Regions from separate parts of the Mycobacterium sp. NGS26 genome, predicted to be linked through region 1. Evidence: riboswitches for the same ligand, from Rfam matches in the RefSeq annotation. Region 1 holds a riboswitch; the other holds the start of a gene.

Region 1 (12,441 bases):
AATTCGCTCATCAACGCGTAGATCCGGTCCTGGCCCGGCCCGATCCACGCGCCGCCGCGATCGATCCACGTCCCGTCGGGACGGGTCACGGTGAACGTGCGGCCGCCGACCCGATCCCGCGCCTCCAGCAAGGCCACCGAACGGCCCGCCTGTTTCAACCGCAGGGCCGCGGTCAACCCTGCGAATCCGGCACCGACCACGCAATAATCGACCTCGGCCACGACTGGCTCCTCACCTAGCCCGCCCCAGCAGCAAACTACACCGATCACGTGTGCGGCAGGAGCGCGTTAGATGATTTTCCGGGCGGTCAAACCGGCGCCGGCGTCCTAGTGTGCGAATTGTGTTGATGCATACGGTGCGGACCCGGCGCAGCTCCGACGAATTCCCACGCGCTGAACACCTGGCCGCCAAGATTGCCGAAGTCGCCGCCGATCCGGTGGCCGTCGAACCGGAAACCGCGGAGATGGTGGCGAACCGGATCATCGACAACGCCGCCGTCAGCGCCGCGGCCGTGTTGCGCCGCCCGGTCACGGTGGCCCGCCGGCAGGCGCTGGCTCATTCCACGCGACAGGGCGCTACGGTCTTCGGCGTCGACGGCACCTATTCGGCGGAATGGGCGGCCTGGGCCAACGGCGTCGCGGTGCGCGAACTCGATTTCCACGACACCTTTTTGGCCGCCGAATACTCACACCCGGGTGACAACATCCCTCCGCTTGTCGCCGTCGGGCAGCAGCTTGGTGTGTCGGGCGCCGACCTGATCCGTGGTGTGGCCACCGCATACGAGATCCAAATCGACCTGGCGCGCGGAATATGCTTGCACGAGCACAAGATTGACCACGTGGCGCATCTCGGTCCCTCGGCCGCCGCGGGGATCGGGACCATGCTGCGGTTGGACACCGACACCATCTACGAGGCGGTCGGACAGGCGCTGCACCTCACCACCAGCACTCGCCAATCCCGCAAGGGGTCGATCTCGAGCTGGAAGGCGTTCGCGCCGGCGCACGCCGGAAAGATCGCCGTCGAGGCGGTCGACCGGGCGATGCGCGGCGAGCGGTCGCCGGCGCCGATCTGGGAGGGTGAGGACGCCGTGATCGCCCGGCTACTTGGCGGACCCGACCGCGAATACCACGTGCCGTTGCCCGGTCCCGGCGAACCCAAGCGCGCCATCTTGGACAGCTACACCAAGGAGCACTCCGCGGAGTACCAGAGTCAGGCGCCAATCGATTTGGCCCGGCGGCTGCGGCGGCGCATCGGCGACCTCGACCAGATCGCGGCGATCGTGCTGCACACCAGCAACCACACCCACGTGGTGATCGGGACGGGATCGGGGGATCCGCAGAAGTTCGACCCCGACGCGTCACGGGAGACGCTGGATCATTCGCTGCCCTACATCTTCGCCGTCGCGCTGCAGGATGGCTCCTGGCATCACGAACGGTCCTACGCTGCGGAACGGGCCCACCGGCGCGACACCGTTGAGTTGTGGCGCAAGATCTCCACCGTCGAAGATAAGGAGTGGACACGTCGCTACCACTCGACGGATCCGGCCGAGCAGGCGTTCGGAGCGCGTGCGGAGGTGACGCTGAAGAGCGGCGAGGTGATCTCCGACGAACTGGCCGTCGCCGATGCCCATCCGTTGGGCGCGCGACCTTTTCGACGCCCGCAGTATGTGCAGAAGTTCTCCGAACTCGCCGACGGCATCGTGGAACCCGCCGAGCAGCGCCGGTTCCTATCCGCCGTGGAATCCCTGGGCGACCTGGATGTCGTGGACGCGCTGAACGTGGTGGTCGACCCGCGGGTGCTGAATCGCGCGCCCGTCATTCCGCCGGGGATCTTTCGCTGACTGAAATCGCTTGCGCGCCCAGCGTGAAGCTGTTGCGAAATTCCGGGCGGAAATTCGCAACAGCTTCACATTCGGCGGCGGGCCCTTCTCAGGCGGGGCCGCCGTACTGCCACACCAGGCTGTGGTCGCCGGTCATGGTCGGGTTGCACCACATCATCCGGCCGTTGGCGTCTTTGGCGGTCGCGTGCAATACCGTGCAGCCGTCGCCGGGCGCGGGCGGGTCGGCGCGAGCGGTGCCGGCCCCCAAGGTGACGGCGATCGCTGAGACGGCCGCAACCGTTGCCACGATGGCGAATCGAAGTTTGCTCATGATGGACGTCTCCCCGGAACGTGCCGACCCAACGTCACCGTATCCGGCGCCGGGGCCGCGGGCAAAGATTCTTGGCCCCAACCCGAGCCACGCCCCTAGAACACGTTCTAGTCTGTGACACCATGGGATTTCTCAAGCCTGATCTGCCGCAGATCGAGATGGCCGAGTGGAGCAAGGGCACCCGCAGCGAGAAGATCCGCCCGATGGCGAGGCACTGGGCCGAGGTGGGTTTCGGAACACCGGTCGCGCTGCACCTGTTCTACGTCGTCAAGATCCTGCTGTACATCCTCTTCGCGTGGCTGTTTGCGTCGGCCACCAAGGGAATTGGCGGGTTCACCAACGTCGCGTCGTGGTGGTCGGAACCGATCGTGTTCGAGAAGGTCGTGCTCTACACCATGCTGTTCGAGGTGATCGGGCTGGGCTGCGGCTTCGGCCCGCTGAACAACCGGTTCTTCCCGCCGATGGGCTCGATCCTGTACTGGATGCGTTTCGGCACCATCCGGCTGCCACCGTGGCCGGATCGCGTCCCGGGGACCAGCGGCACCAAGCGCACCCCGTTCGACGTCGCCCTGTACGCACTGCTGCTGCTGGTGACGCTGCGGGCGCTGTTCTCGGACGGCACCGGACCGGTGCCCGAGCTCGGCACGACGATCGGGTTGCTGCCGACGTGGGAGATCGTGACCATCCTGGTGATCGTCGCGGTGCTGGGGCTGCGCGACAAGGTGATCTTCCTGGCCGCCCGCGGCGAGGTGTACGTGACGATGACGGTCACGTTCCTGTTCGGCGGCGCCGACATGATCGTCGCGTCCAAGGTGGTGTTCCTGGTGATCTGGGTGGGCGCGGCGACGTCGAAGCTCAACAGGCACTTCCCGTTCGTGATCTCCACCATGATGTCCAACAACCCACTGATGCGGCCCCGGTGGCTGAAACGGCGCTTCTTCGAGAAGTTCCCGGACGACCTGCGGCCCGGACGGCTGTCACGGATGCTGGCTCACCTCAGCACCGCGATCGAGATGTTGGTGCCGCTGCCGCTGTTCTTCTGCCACGGCGGCTGGCCGACCACCATCGCGGCGATCGTCATGGTGTGCTTCCACCTGGGGATCCTGGTGTCGATCCCGATGGGGGTGCCGCTGGAGTGGAACGTGTTCATGATCTTCGGCGTGCTGTCGTTGTTCGTCGCGCACGCCCGCCTGGGATTGAGCGACCTGAAACACCCAGTGCCGGTGGCGATCCTATTCGCCGTCATCGCGGGCATCGTCGTGCTCGGCAACATGTTCCCGCGCAAGATCTCGTTCCTGCCGGGCATGCGCTACTACGCCGGAAACTGGGACACCACGCTGTGGTGCATCAAGCCTTCCGCGAACGACAAGATCAGCCGGGGCATCGTGGCGATCGCCAGCATGCCGCAGGCCCAGCTGGAGCGGTTCTACGGCAGCCCGGAAGCCGCGCAGATCCCGATCTACATGGGGTACGCGTTCCGCGGCTTCAACACGCACGGCCGGGCGCTGTTCACGCTGGCGCACCGGGCGATGGCCGGCCAGAACGAGGACGACTACGTCATCACCGACGGCGAGCGGATCTGCAGCACCGCCATCGGCTGGAACTTCGGCGACGGCCACATGCACAACGAGCAGCTGATCGCCGCGATGCAGGAGCGCTGCCACTTCGAGCCGGGCGAGGTGCGCGTGGTCCTGCTGGACGCGCAGCCGATCCACAAGCAGATGCAGGAGTATCGGCTGGTGGATGCGGCGACCGGCGAGTTCGAGCGGGGCATCGTGCGGGTCGCCGACATGGTCACCCGGCAGCCGTGGGACGACGACGTTCCCGTCCAGGTGCTGTCCGACCTGAACCGCCGAGTGTGAAACTGTTGCGAGATCCCGGCGGCGGATTCGCAACAGTTTCACGCTCGCCGGAGCACTAGGCGCTCGCGCGGACTTCCCGCGCCGCGGCGACCATGTTCCGCAGGGAGGCGGTGACCTCGTCGGTGTTGCGGGTCTTCAGCCCGCAGTCGGGGTTGACCCAGAGTCGTTGCGCCGGAACGGCTCGCAGCGCCGCGCGCAGCGACTCCGCGATCTCGTCTGCGCTCGGCACCCGCGGCGAGTGGATGTCGTACACGCCCGGGCCCACGCTGTTGGAAAAGCCGGCGGCGTTCAGATCGTCCAGCACCTCCATGTGCGAGCGTGCCGCCTCGATCGACGTGACGTCGGCGTCCAGGTCGGCGATCGCCCCGATCACGTCACCGAACTCCGAGTAGCACAGGTGCGTGTGGATCTGCGTCGAGTCGGCGACCCCGGAAGTGGCCAACCGGAAAGCGCCCACGGCCCAACGTAAGTACTCGTCCTGGTCGGCGCGGCGCAACGGCAGCAGCTCGCGCAGCGCCGGCTCGTCGACCTGGATGACGGCGATGCCGGCGGCCTCCAGGTCCACGGTCTCGTCCCGGATGGCCAGGGCCACCTGGTTGGCGGTGTCGGCCAGCGGCTGGTCGTCGCGGACGAACGACCAGGCCAGAATGGTGACCGGCCCGGTCAGCATCCCCTTCACCGGCTTGTCGGTCAAAGACTGTGCGTAGGTGATCCATTCGACCGTCATCGGGTGGGTGCGAACCACGTCGCCGTAGAGGATCGGGGGACGCACGCAGCGGCTGCCGTAGGACTGCACCCAGCCGTTCTGTGTGGCGAAGAAGCCCTCGAGCTGCTCGGCGAAGTACTGCACCATGTCGTTGCGCTCGGGCTCACCGTGCACCAGCACGTCCAGGCCGAGTTCCTCCTGCAGCTCGATGACGTCGGCGATCTCCTTGCGCATCTTGCCGACGTAGGTGGCCTCGTCGATCTCGCCGGCCCGAAAAGCCGCGCGCGCCTTGCGGATTGCCGACGTCTGCGGGTAGGAGCCGATCGTCGTGGTCGGCAGCGGGGGCAGCTGCAGCCGGGCCTCCTGACTCGCGCGGCGCGCGGCCGCGTCGCCCCGGTGCGAGCCCGAGGCGAGGATCGCGTCGATCCGGGCCCGAACCTCGTCGTTGTGCAGCCGCGGGTCCTTCTTGCGCGAGGCCACCGCGGCGTTGGACGCCGCGATCGCGTCGGCGACCGTGTCGGGCCCGTCATGCAGTGCGCGCGCCAGCGTCACCACCTCGTCGACCTTCTCCCGCCCGAACGCCAGCCAGCTGCGCAGGGCGTCGTCGAGCCCGGTTTCGGGTTCCAGCGAGTACGGCACGTGCATCGTCGAACACGACGTGGACACCGCGACATTGGCCGCCGAGCCGAGCAGCGTCGCCAGCTTGCCCAGCGCCGACTCCAGGTCGGTGCGCCAGACGTTGCGCCCGTCGACGATGCCGGCCACCAGCGTCTTGGTGGCCAGCTCGGGAATGGCCGCGACGGCCGTGTCGGCCCCGGCGACCAGGTCGACCCCGATCGCCTCGACCGGCGTGCGGGCCAGTGCCGGCAGGGAGGCGCCCGGGTCGCCGAAGTAGGTGGCGACGTGGATGGCGGGGCGGTTGCTGACCGCGCCCAGCGCGTTGTACACCGCCTCGGCCAGCGCGGGCGCGTCGGGGGAGATGTCGGTGACCAGCGCCGGCTCGTCCAGCTGCACCCACCGCGCGCCGTTGTCGGCGAGCAGTGACAGCAGCTCGGAGTAGATCGGCACCAGCTCCTGCAGCCGCTCGATGGGTGCGCCCCCGCCATCGGCGCCCTTGCTCAGCAGCAGGAAGGTGACCGGTCCGATGACCACCGGGCGCGCCGGAATGCCTTGTCCGAGCGCCTCTTTGAGCTCGGAAAGCACCTTGTCCGGGTTCAGCGCGAACTGGGTTGCGGGCTCGATCTCGGGAACGAGGTAGTGGTAGTTGGTGTCGAACCACTTGGTCATCTCCAGCGGCGCGACCTCGTCGTTGCCGCGCGCGGCGGCGAAGTATCGGTCGAGTTCGTCGGGGACTTGCGCGACCCTGGCCGGCAGTGCGCCGAGCATGGCCGCGGTGTCCAGCATCTGGTCGTAGTAGGAGAAGGTGTTCACCGGCACCGAGTCCAGGCCGGCGGCCGCCAGGCCCGCCCACGTGTCGTGGCGCAGTGTGGCGGCGACGGACTCCAGTTCCGCTCGGCTGGTTCGCCCGGCCCAATAGCCCTCGGTGGCGCGCTTGAGTTCCCGCTTCGGGCCGATGCGCGGCGAGCCTGTGACCGTGGCGGTGAATGGTTGACTGCTTACAGGGGTCACGATTTCGTCCTTCATTCGACGGTTCGGTTCACCGCCGGCGGACGCGCAGCCGATGCCGTTGGCGGTACACAAACCGCAACGGCCACGGCCAAACGCCCATTCCACGAGGCGATGAGCCCGCCGGACGCGGCGCGCCCGGCACAGCCGGCAGGTCTTCGGACTCGCAGGCGCGCACCCCGGTGGTGCTCCTACTGGCCGTCGCTTCCCGGTCTTTCAGACCAGTGCTTGGTGACGGCGTTCGTTCCTGCATACCGCTGCGGGACAGTCCCGGACTCTCACCGGGTTCCCTCTTGCGACGCATGACTAACATGCCTCGCTCGATGCCGGCGCCGCGGCTGCGGCGACGGCAGACCAGCTGCGAGAAGCAGCTTAGTCAGCCCGCCAGCGCCTCGGCGATCGGGATGTCTCCGTTGTTGAACTCGATGGTGCGGTGGACGGTCGAGCCGTCGGCCAGCGCGTCCGTGTCGAGCCGCTCGATGTCGGCCACCACCGGGTGGGCGCCGGTGGCGGCGACGTCGTCGGAGTGGTCGGGGTTGCGGAAGACCGAGGTCACCTCGTCGCTGCGCTCGGACAGGATGCGGGCGAGCTGCAGCACGACCTTTACTCAACCGCGAGACTGCAGTTACCGACGCAAACGCCGAGTGGACCCGTCGGCCGTTGCAGTCTCGCGGGGAGACGACGGGCTAGAGCTTCACCCGCCCCATGATCAGATCGATGATCGGCTTGCCGGGCGGGTAGGCGCCGGTCAGCGACGCCATCGTGTGCCCGTAGTCCACCAGCAGCGTGATGCCGTTGATGCCGAAGGCGGCGGCGCTGTTGAGGAACGCCATGACGTCGCCCATCTGCTCCGGGGTGTGCACCTTGGAGCCGGTCTCGTCGCGGTAGTCCTGCGCGAAGGTGAGCCAGAGGTCGGCGTTGGCCTGGGCCAGCGGGGTGTCGGTGGGGCCCGGGCAGATCGCGTTGATGCGGATGCCCTTCTTCAGCAGCGGGTAGCCCTGGGTCGCGACGTAGGCGTTGACGACCTTCTTGGAAAAGCCGTAGTGGATGATGCCTTCCGGCTCGTGCGCCTTGACCCACTCCTGTGCCGCGGCGAAGTCCGGCGTGGCGAGGAACTCGTTCAGCAGGTCCAGGTCGTTTTCCCAGCCCATGCCGGCGACCGAGGAGATGAAGCAGATCGCCGAGCCCGAGGGCAGTTGGTTCTTCTCGAGCAGGCGCTCGATGAGGTACCGGTGGCCGAGGAAGTTGATCGCCATCAGGTCGGTTGTCCCGTCGGCGATGCCGGCGGCCGAGAACAGGGCGTGGACCGGGCCGTCCACCTGCTCGAGGGCGGCGTCGATCGACGCGGGGTCGCGCAGGTCCACCTGGATGGACTTGGCGACGTCATACTTCACCGGCGCGTAGTCCATCACGATGACCTCGGCGCCGAGCTCGCCGGCTGACTTGGCCGCCGCGGCGCCCATGCCCGTCGCACCGCCGACAACGAGCGCGCGCTTGCCGTCGTAGCGCAACCGATCGACAATGGTCATGGAAATCCCCTTCTCGGTAACTGCCAACCCGGTTCTAATTGGACAACTGTATGGGTAACAGTTATTTGGTTCAATACCGGGGTCCCGGATTGAGTTAGACGGTCTTACTTCCCGCGAACGGCGACGCCCCGCAGGCAGGTGTCGCGGGCGTGTATCAGCGCCGCGCGGCGGCCGATGGCGCGAAGAATGTTCTCCGGTATCCACTGCACCCCGATGACGCACCGCGCCAGCATCGCGGTGGAGGGCGTGTCGATCTGGATCTCGCCCGACCGAATCCCTTCGGAGAGCAGTGATTTCATCTGCCGAAGTCGTGTGGCGTACGACCACCCCGGGTTGGCCGTCGGCGGCGATTGCCGCATCCAGGCGAGCTGGATCCTGAACTCGTCGGAAAACTGGTCCAGCGCATTGACGTTGACCCAACTCAGCGCGTCCAGCTTTTCGATGGGGGTGGCATCGGAGCGCAACACGGCGACCCACCCCGCCTCCACCTTCTGCCCGAACGAGCGCATGATCGAGTCCAGCAGTTCGTCCTTGGACCCGATCACCCGGTACACGGTTCCGGTGCCAAGACCCGCCGCGGACGCGATGTCCCGGATGGTGGTGACCTCATACCCCTTGCGGCCGAACTCCGCGCGCGCCACGGCCCGTACGTGGGCCGCCTTGTCGGCGGGGTCCGCCTCGCGGTCGTCGGCCCACGTCTCGATCACGTCGCTCGCGCCCTTCAAAGCCTGGGATCGATCCAGGGCCGAGTCGGTCGGCGGCCGGGCCGCCAAGCCCTGCAAGATGATTCGGCACAGCAGCTGGGCCACCTGGTCGGCGGACGCGGTGTGCCGGATGACGTCGAGCCCGACCTGCAGCATGGTCTGGCAGATGCGGTCGGCCAGCGTGGGAAGGTCGATGTCGGGCTTGATGTAGCCGCTCCACCGGCCGGCACGCAGCGTTTGCAGCATCGCCTCCTGAATCGCGGTCGGCTGCTGCCGGGTGAGCTTCATGAGCTGCGGGTCGGCGCTCGGTCCCTCGTAGAACGACATCTGCAGGGCGGCCCGATGCTGGACGGCACACTTGGCGATCGCCGAAGCCAGCTGGAGGATCTTCTCCGAGACGGGTCGCGAGTCGGGTTCGTCCAGCCTGGCCTGGGCCGCGAGCCCGATGCGGTTCAGATCGTCCTGATAGCGGCGTATCAGCTCGACGAGGATCGCCTCTTTGGACTCGAAATGGTGATACAGGCTTCCCGGGAGAATGCCTGCCGCGTCGGCGATTTCCTGCAGCGACGTGCGCAGTCCGGACGAGGCGATCAGCGATGCCGCGGTCTGCAGGATCTCGGTGCGGCGCGTCCCGGAGTCGTCGGCGCCGGCCCCATCCAGGCGATCGGCCGGCCGCCTGGATGCCAAGGATTCGGCCTTGGCCATGACTAGTGGTACGCCAGCGCGGACGAGCGCTTTGACGGCATGCGCATTCGTCCTCCCGTCCGAACCAAATCTTTGTTAGAGGCTATCAGACCGGGTGCAAAGGAATCCGCTGTACAAAGCGATGAAAGACCCATTTTAAAGCGGGGGCCCGTCCCAGCGGTCGCGCGCGACCACCTCCTCGACGGGGCGCCGGCGGGCCGGCCGGAACGTGTGCCCGGCTTTGAGGCGGCCCACCGGCAGCAGGCAGCCCTGGACGTAGGTCGGCGGAATCCCGAGCAGCCGCCGGACCTCGTCCTCGCGGTGCAGGTGCAGCGTCGTGACGCACGTCCCGTAGCCGCGGGTGTGCAGCGCCAGTTGAAAGTTCCACACCGCCGGGAAGATCGATCCGTACAGCGTCGCCCGGTGAAACGACTCGTCACCGTCGATGCGCGGCAGATACGGCTCATAGCAGGGGATCACCAGCAGCGGCACCCTCGCCATGTTCTCGACCAACCACTCCGTCGACGACATCAGCCGGCCCTCCGGCGTGCCGGCCGGCAGCATGCCGGCGAGCAGTTGCCCGCCGACCCGCAGCAGATAGGCCTCCCGGTACAGCCCGGCGATCTTGTCCCGCAACGCGGGATCGGTGATCACCAGCCACCGCCACGACTGCTGATTCGAGCCGTTGGCCGCCTGCAACCCGATCCGCAGGCAGTCGCGAATGTCGTCGATGTCGACCGGCGCGTCCACGTCGAGCGACTTGCGCGCGGAACGGGTGGCGGTCAGCAGGTACTCGATGTCCATCAGGTGCTCACGCCGAGCCGGGCCGCCACAGCGAAGACTTCCTCGAAGATCGAATCGGGCACGGTGAACGGCTCGGTCGCCGACACCTCGGAAAGGTGGGCCTCGATGTCGTCGGCGGTCGGGTTGCCGTCCTTGTCCGCGAGCCAGCCCGCGCCGAGTCCGACGAAGACCCGGGCGAAACGACCGGCGCAGGCCGAGTAGTTCCGATGGCCGAACTCGCAGGCCCGGCTCGCCAGGAACACCACCATGGGCACCACCAACTCGGGCCTGATCACGCTCAAGAAACCAATCTCCTCAAGGGCTTTCGGGTCTCCGACCGTTTCGGTCACCATCCGCGAGAAGCCGAACGGGAGCACGGTGTTGGAAAGGATGCCGTGCTCGGCGCCCTCGATCGCGATCACGTTCGACAAGCCGACCAGGCCCGCCTTGGCCGCCGCGTAGTGGGCCTCCAGCGGCTGGCCGAACATGCCTCCCGAGGAGGAGATGAACACGAACCGGCCGTAGCGCTGCTTCTTCATCACCCGGTAGGCGGGCCGGCTCAGATAGAAGCCGCCGTCGAGATGCACGGCGAGCATCCTGCGCCAGTCGTCCGCGCTCAGCTCGTCGAACGGAATGCTGTTGAAAATCCCGGCATTGCTTACGACGGCGTCGAGCCGGCCGAAGCGTTCGACGGCCTGCTCGACAATCGCCTCACCACCCCCCGGGCTTGCGACCGAGTCGTGCGAGGCCACCGCGACGCCGCCCTCGCCCTGGATCTCGGCGACGACCTGGTCCGCGACGGTGACATCGGAGCCGTCGCCGTGCATGGTGCCGCCCAGGTCGTTGACGACCACCGAGGCGCCGCGCCGGGCCAGCTCCAGCGCATACAACCGGCCGAGGCCGCGGCCCGCGCCCGTCACGATCGCAACCTGGCCGGTGAAATCGATCATGAACTGCTCCGTTTCGCAAGGCGCGCACCGACTTCGGTGAGATACTCGTCGGGCCCACCGAGAAACGCGCTCCAGCCCAGCAGGCGTTTGAGGTACAGGTGAGCGTCGTGCTCCCAGGTGTAGCCGATGCCGCCGAACACCTGGATGGCGGTGTCGCCGACGGTGGCCAACCGTCCGGCGAACGCCTTGGCCCGCAAGGCGGACAGGTGCCGCTCCTGCGCGTCGGCGTGGTCGGCGGCCCACAGCGCGTGGATCACCCCGCTGCGGGCCAGCTCGACGGTTTCGTACATGTCGACGCACAGATGCTGGATCGCCTGGAACGAGCCGATGGCCTGGCCGAATTGCTTTCTCACCTTGGCGTATTCGACGGCCAGGTCCATCACGGCCCGCGCGGCGCCGAGCGCGTCGGCGGCGGTGGCGATGAGCACGTCGTCGACGACGGCCGCAATGGCATCCGGGGACGGCGTGGCCAGCCGGCGTGCGGGCGCGTCGTCGAGCGCGACCCGAAATCGCTTGCGGGTGGGGTCGATACCGCTGTCGGGGGTCACCGAAACGCCCGACGAGTCGGCCCGCACCGCGAAAAGCCCGGTCCCGCCTCCGTTCTCGGCAAGCACGAGCAGGACGTCCGCCGCGGCGGCGTCGGGGATCTCGGCCGCACCGCGCAGCACCACCTCCGGGCCTCGGTCGGCGGCGGTGACGGCACCGTCGTTGCGCTGCAGCGGCCCGACGGTGGCGATGGTGGTGCCGTCGGCGATTCCGGTGAAGAGCTCGGCGGCCGCGCCCTCGGCCCCGAGCCGGGCCAGGGCGCGCGGCGCGCCGACGGCGCTCGACAGCCACGGTCCCGGGTGCAGCGCCGCGCCGAGCTCCTCGGCCACGATGCCGGCCTCGACCATCGACATCCCGGCCCCGCCGCATTCCGGCGGCACCAGCAGGCCGGTCGTCCCGAGGTCGGCGAGGCCGCGCCAGACGGCGCCGGTGGTGCCGGTCGCGTCGTCGAGCAGCGCGCGCACGTGGCCCGAGATCGGCGCCTTCTCGGCGAGAAACCGCCGCGCCGTGTCGCGCAGCGCAACTTGCTCGTCGGTCAATTCGAGGTTCATTGGCGCGGCAACCCCAGCACCCGTTGGGCGGTGATGTTCTTGTTGATCTGGGTCGTGCCGCCCGCGATGGTCAGCGATCGCGACGTCAGCCGGTAATCGGCCCACCGGTGCTTCTCGCCGCCGGTGCCCAGCACGTCGAAGGCCAGCGCGGCCATGTCCTGCCCGATCTCGCCCCACACGGTCTTGGCCAGGCTGGCCGAACCGAGCGCTGCCTTGTCCGAGCCGCCGTGCAGCGTCGCGGAAATAGAGCGCTGGCAAAGCAATTCGAGATACTTGATGCGGACCCCGATTTCGCCGAGGCGCCGCAGTGTCACTGGGTCTTGACCGGCATTGGACGCGGCGAAGTCGGC
Region 2 (5,690 bases), on a different contig from region 1:
TCGTAGCCACGCCGCACCAGCATGCCGACCAGCCTGCGGCTCACCCTCGCGTCGACCTGGCTCAGCGTCTCCCGTCGCAGCCTGGCCCGCACCAGCTGCTCGGCCCGGTCTCGCTCGGCGCCGGTGTCGATCCCGGCCAGCGCCGTGGTGATCACGTCGTCGTCGACGCCCTTGGTGCGCAGCTCCGCGGCCAGCGTGCGCTTGCTTTTCCCCACGTTGGCCCGCCGGGAGTGCACCCAGTGCTGGGCAAAGTCGGCGTCATCCACCAGGCCGGCGGCGGCCAGCCGGTCCAGCACCCGGGCGCTGACGTCGTCGGGGTAACCGCGTTTGGCCAGCTGACTGGACAACTCGGCGCGGGTGCGCGACCTCGCGGTGAGCAGGCGCAGGCACAACGCCCGCGCCTGCTCCTCGCGCGATGGCTCAGAAGTCGACGGGAGCGGGGAGGACATCGCCGGAGGGATCATCCGTCACGACCGCGCCAATGCCGAGCTTTTCCTTGATCTTCTTCTCGATCTCGTTGGCCACGTCGGCGTTTTCCATCAGGAAGGTGCGGACGTTCTCCTTGCCCTGGCCGAGCTGCTCGCCCTCGTAGGTGAACCAGGAACCGGACTTGCGGATGAAGCCCTGATCCACGCCCATGTCGATCAGCGAGCCCTCCCGGCTGATGCCCCGGCCGTAGAGGATGTCAAACTCGGCCTGTTTGAAGGGCGGGGCGCAGTTGTGCACGACAACGCCTTCCGCGACGAGGTTGTGCAGTTCCTCGACCTCGAGGTCGAACGTCCGTACCCGCCGCGTTGGCAGCACTTCCCGGATCACCGAGTACCGGAGCTCTTCCGCCAGCACATCGTGCAGAAACTTGTCATCCAAGGCATCCGCCAGCGCCTGCACACGGTCCCGGCGGAGACGGCTGCTACCCAAGACCTGCTTCATGCCGCCTCGAGGATCGCCGGCGCCGGCACCGATCATTGCCGCGGCCTCCTGCGCGGTCACGCCACGCTCGTCAAGATAGTTGAGCACGGCATCGGCAATCTCCGACGACAGATATGACGCCTGCGACCCCCGTCGGCGGCCCTGCATGGCTTCTGGGATGGCCTTCGTAAGAGCCATACCGCGCGGCCCCCACATGGGGACTGCGTCGGCGAACGCCGTGACGTTTTCCATACCGGAAACCCGGACCTCGAACACCTGGCGCTTGCTCTGGACCCGTCGGCCGTTGACGATGCTCGGCCGCTTCTGGGTGGGATCGTAATTTCGAACGGTGCTCACGACACCGAATCGCAATAGCAGCCAATGGATTTGGTGCGCAAGCTGTTCGGAGGTCGTCGTGTAACCGACGCGAAGCGCCCCGGTCTGTTCCCTGCTCACCCAGCCGTCGCTCTCGAACAGGCCGAAGAGCAGATTCCCGGCTACGTCGGCGGCGATATCCGGCTCGAAGAACCAGTTCGGAATCGTCTTCTCCCATGCAAGCTTGCCGTGGATACCGGCCCGCCGGCAAAGGTCGAGGACACCGTTGCGCTCACCAGGTCGATGAGCGATCGCCAGTGACATGCGCCCCTGCGGGTGCGCGGCACAACCGAGTTCGGCAGCGATTCGGGTCACGTCATCAATGAGTGCCGGCTGAATATTGATGAAGTTGACCGGGGTCTTACCCCCCACGTAGCCATCCCCGATCAGATAGCCAAGCAGCCGTGCATGATCCGCCGAGATCGGCGCCCGGTCACCAAATCCCTCGAAGCGCCGCGGTTGCGCCACCCGGTCTCCCTTGCGGAGTTCCCCGGCCTGACGCCAGCCGTATTCTGTCAGCACCTTGTGATCGGGCGTGACCCACACGGTTGTGCCTCCGGCGATCCGCAACCCGATCACATCCTGCGTTCCCTGATCGAACCAGGACACCACGGGCCGCGCATGCAGTGTTCCGTCCTTGGCCGCAGCCACGACATGGATCCGCTTGCGCCCATCGACGACGTCCTCGATGCGGTGGGTCGTACCGGTGACCGGATCGAAGATCCGGGTGCCCTCGGCGAGGCACTTGTTCTTGACGAGCTTGACCCGGGTGCGGTTGCCGACCGCGTTGGTGCCGTCCTTGAGCGTCTCGATCCGGCGCACGTCCATGCGCACCGACGCGTAGAACTTCAAAGCCTTTCCGCCCGTCGTCGTTTCTGGACTGCCGAACATCACCCCGATTTTTTCGCGGAGCTGGTTGATGAAGATCGCCGTGGTTCCCGAATTGTTCAGCGCGCCGGTCATTTTCCGCAGCGCCTGGCTCATCAGCCGGGCCTGCAGGCCGACGTGGCTGTCGCCCATCTCGCCCTCGAGCTCCGCGCGCGGCACCAGCGCCGCCACCGAGTCGATGACCAGGATGTCCAGCGCGCCGGAGCGGATCAGCATGTCGGCGATCTCCAGCGCCTGCTCACCGGTGTCGGGCTGGCTGACCAGCAGCGAATCGGTGTCGACTCCGAGCTTCTTGGCGTAGTCGGGGTCCAGGGCGTGCTCGGCGTCGATGAACGCCGCGACGCCGCCGGCGGCCTGGGCGTTGGCCACCGCGTGCAGCGCGACGGTGGTCTTACCCGAGGACTCCGGACCGTAGATCTCCACGACCCTGCCGCGCGGCAGGCCGCCGATGCCCAGGGCCACGTCCAGTGCGATGGATCCGGTCGGGATGACCGATATCGGCTGACGCATCTCGTCGCCGAGACGCATCACCGAGCCTTTCCCGTAGCTCTTTTCGATCTGGGCCATCGCCAGCTCGAGAGCCTTCTCGCGGTCGGGGGCTTGCGTCATGGTGCCTCTCCTTGGTCGGTGTTTCGGTGACCGGTATCGGTCGGTTGGCCGTGACACTAGAGATGGCCACCGACAAGTCCACATCTCCGAACGCTCACCACAGTAGCCGAACACCTGTTCGATTCAAGTTCGACACGCCGCAGCGAACCGGGTGTGGCAACATCGGCTACCGAAAGGCGCCGACGGGGCCTTCAGGAAATCCGACAAGGCCTGAGGAAACCGGTGCGAATCCGGTGCGGTCCCGCCACTGTGATCGGGCTGGGCATGTCCCAACCCGAGAGCCAGATACTCACCGTTGGCGCCTCCTCGACACAACTGGGGCGGATCTCCCCAGAGAGGGTGAGCATGGACATCTCTGCCGAGCTGGCCGAAATATCTTCCTACAAGGGCTTTTTCGCGCTGACCGTGGGCGGTGACGCGGCGGGATGGCATCCGGTGAGGCAGTCCTACGCCGACGGCTGCGCCGATTTGGTCGAGGCCACCGCCCGGCGCTACCGCACGACGGACTTGCGGATCGGCGCCTCCCTGGTGCATCTCGGCCACGCCACCCGGCTGTGGTCACCGGTGCTCGCGTGCGCGCTGGCCCACGGCGTCGTTCCCGATCTCAAGGACCTGCAACGCGCCGACGACGGGGCGCAACTGCGAATGCCCGAGCCCGTCGGGCAAGCCATCGACTCGCCGTCGGCGAATTTGCTGTACCGGATCGTGGTGAAACAGCACATGAAGCCGTTCGCCGCCGGCCTGCGGGTCAAGCTGGCGCCCGCCCTGCTCGCGGGCAACATCGCGTCCGCGCTCGTCGGGGCGTCCCGGGCCCTGCTTTCGGCCCGGCCGGACCTGCGCCGCCCCATCGTCGAGGTCACCAACTCACTGCTGGACACCGGCATGCTGGCCGGAGCCGGCGTCGTCACCGGCCCGCATCTGGGCTTCCGGCGGCGCAGCTGCTGCCTGTTCTACCGCGTCCCCGGCCGGGCGGTCTGCCACGATTGCGTCTTTCGGCGGACACCGCGGCGGGCACGGCGATCCACCCGCCGCTGAGTCACCACTGATCGCGGGGCACGTCGAAGTCGACGCACAACGCCCGCCACACGTCGCGCGGGTCCACGCCGTCCTCGATGGCCTGGGCGGCGGTCCGGCCGTCGAGACCGGTCAGCACGTGATCCACCAGAACCGATGCCCCGTAGGTGGCGCCGAACCGCAACACCACCCTGTCGTTGAACTCCGTCAGCCGCACGCCAGTCAACATACCCAGTCGCTCAGCCCGCAAGGGCCAGCGCGTCGTGGCACACCCGCACCGGGTCGGCGACGCCGGCGATGCCGGCGGCGGCTTCCCGGGCGGCCTCGCGGTAGCCGGGCGAGGACAGCACGTCGTTCGTCGCGGCGGCCAGCGCGCCGGCGGTCAACGGGCGAACCAGCCGCGCGCTCCCCTGCCGGACCACCCGGTTGGCGATCTCCCACTGGTCGCCCCCGCCGGGCACCACCACCAACGGCACCCCGGCCAGCAGCGCCTTGGCCACCGTCCCGTGACCGCCGCCGCAGATCACCACGTCGGCATGCGCCATCAGCTCGTCCTGGCGCCCCAGCCCCACCACAGCCCACGGCGGCACGGTCAGGTCCGATCCGCCCAGCCGCGACACCACCAGGCGCGACCCCGCCGGCAGCGTGTCGCCCGGCGTCAGGCAGTCCAGTGCGACTTCGGCCAGGCCGGCGGTCCCGGTCAGCGCGGTCGACGGCGCGACCACCACCACCGGGCCGGGGCCCGCGGGAACCTCGAGCACCCGCTCGGTCGGCTCGAAGTGCAACGGGCCGACGACGACGGCCTCGTCGGGCCAGTCCGGGCGCGGCACCTCGAGTGCGGGCAGCGTGGCGATCAGCCGGCGCAGCGGGCCGGGATCGACGGCGGGCAACCCGATCTGCAGCCGCACGGCGGCACGCTGCTTGATGCCGGCGCGCCAGGATCGCGCGGTCAGCGCGCGCATCGTGGCATCGCGCAGCCGGCCGCGGACGCCGGCGCCGGGCGCGAGGCCGCTGCCGATCGGCGGCAACCCCTTGGACGGCAGATACAGCGGATGCGGGTTGAGCTCGATCCACGGAATGCCCAGCAGCTCGGCGGCCATCCCCCCGCCCGCCGTGATGACGTCGGACACCACCAGGTCGGGCGCCAGGTCGCGCAGCGCGGGCACGTTGAGCACCGCCATCCGCGCCGCGCGCCGGTGGATCCTGGCCCCGGCGTCGACGTCGTCGTCCAGCGCCGCGAGCCCCTCCAGCGCGACCGCGTCCAGGCCGGCGGCGCGGGCCGCCTCGACCCATTGCCCGCCGGTGAACAGGGTGGGCTCGTCGCCGGCGTCGCGGAAGCGCAGGCACAGCGCGATCGCCGGAAAGGAGTGCCCGGGATCCGGCCCGGCGACCACGGCGACACGCATCCGCCCTACCCTGCCACAGCCACGCTCGAATACGCTGGCCACCATGACCGAGGTGACACAGACAACCGCCGAGAACACCCGCACGGTCGAGGCTTTCCTGAACGCCTTGCAGGAGGAGGACTTCGAGACCATTGAATCGTTGTTCGACGACGACCTCGTCTACGAGAACGTCGGACTTTCGAGGATCCGCGGCGGGCGACGAACGGCGAAGCTGCTGAGCAGGATGCAGGGCCGCGTCGGATTCGAGGTGAAGATCCACCGCATCGCGGCCGACGGTGGCGCGGTGCTCACCGAGCGCACCGACGCGCTGATCTTCGGCCCGCTGCGAATTCAGTTCTGGGCGTGCGGGATCTTCGAGGTCCACAACGGGCGGATCACCCTGTGGCGCGACTACGTCGACGTCTACGACATGCTCAAGGCGACGGTTCGTGGGCTGGCGGCGCTGGTGCTGCCGTCACTGAAGGCATCGTTCTAACGGGCATGACCAAA

Evidence for each region. Region 1 has a riboswitch for cobalamin ahead of metE (5-methyltetrahydropteroyltriglutamate--homocysteine S-methyltransferase). Riboswitches for the same ligand answer to the same signal wherever they lie in the genome.
Region 2: another riboswitch for cobalamin. It lies ahead of AC5Y6X_RS07640 ((2Fe-2S)-binding protein); the one in region 1 lies ahead of metE (5-methyltetrahydropteroyltriglutamate--homocysteine S-methyltransferase).

Annotation. Positions count from the first base shown of each region.
Region 1 is NZ_JCALDU010000001.1:230,955-243,395, reverse strand. It holds gene AC5Y6X_RS01130 (flavin monoamine oxidase family protein) at 1-221, opposite strand, end outside; gene prpD (2-methylcitrate dehydratase PrpD) at 347-1,840, shown strand; gene AC5Y6X_RS01120 (hypothetical protein) at 1,929-2,150, opposite strand; gene AC5Y6X_RS01115 (DUF3556 domain-containing protein) at 2,273-4,012, shown strand; gene metE (5-methyltetrahydropteroyltriglutamate--homocysteine S-methyltransferase) at 4,068-6,362, opposite strand; cobalamin riboswitch at 6,494-6,660, opposite strand; partial or broken gene AC5Y6X_RS01105 (NAD-dependent dehydratase) at 6,754-6,942, opposite strand; gene AC5Y6X_RS01100 (SDR family oxidoreductase) at 7,031-7,873, opposite strand; gene AC5Y6X_RS01095 (TetR/AcrR family transcriptional regulator) at 7,978-9,282, opposite strand; gene AC5Y6X_RS01090 (nitroreductase family protein) at 9,418-10,065, opposite strand; gene AC5Y6X_RS01085 (SDR family NAD(P)-dependent oxidoreductase) at 10,065-10,994, opposite strand; gene AC5Y6X_RS01080 (acyl-CoA dehydrogenase family protein) at 10,991-12,091, opposite strand; gene AC5Y6X_RS01075 (acyl-CoA dehydrogenase family protein) at 12,088-12,441, opposite strand, start outside.
Region 2 is NZ_JCALDU010000002.1:321,444-327,133, reverse strand. It holds gene recX (recombination regulator RecX) at 1-449, opposite strand, end outside; gene recA (intein-containing recombinase RecA) at 421-2,781, opposite strand; cobalamin riboswitch at 2,948-3,092, shown strand; gene AC5Y6X_RS07640 ((2Fe-2S)-binding protein) at 3,127-3,816, shown strand; gene AC5Y6X_RS07635 (DUF3046 domain-containing protein) at 3,818-4,012, opposite strand; gene AC5Y6X_RS07630 (glycosyltransferase) at 4,035-5,201, opposite strand; gene AC5Y6X_RS07625 (limonene-1,2-epoxide hydrolase) at 5,245-5,676, shown strand; gene AC5Y6X_RS07620 (DUF5313 domain-containing protein) at 5,682-5,690, shown strand, end outside.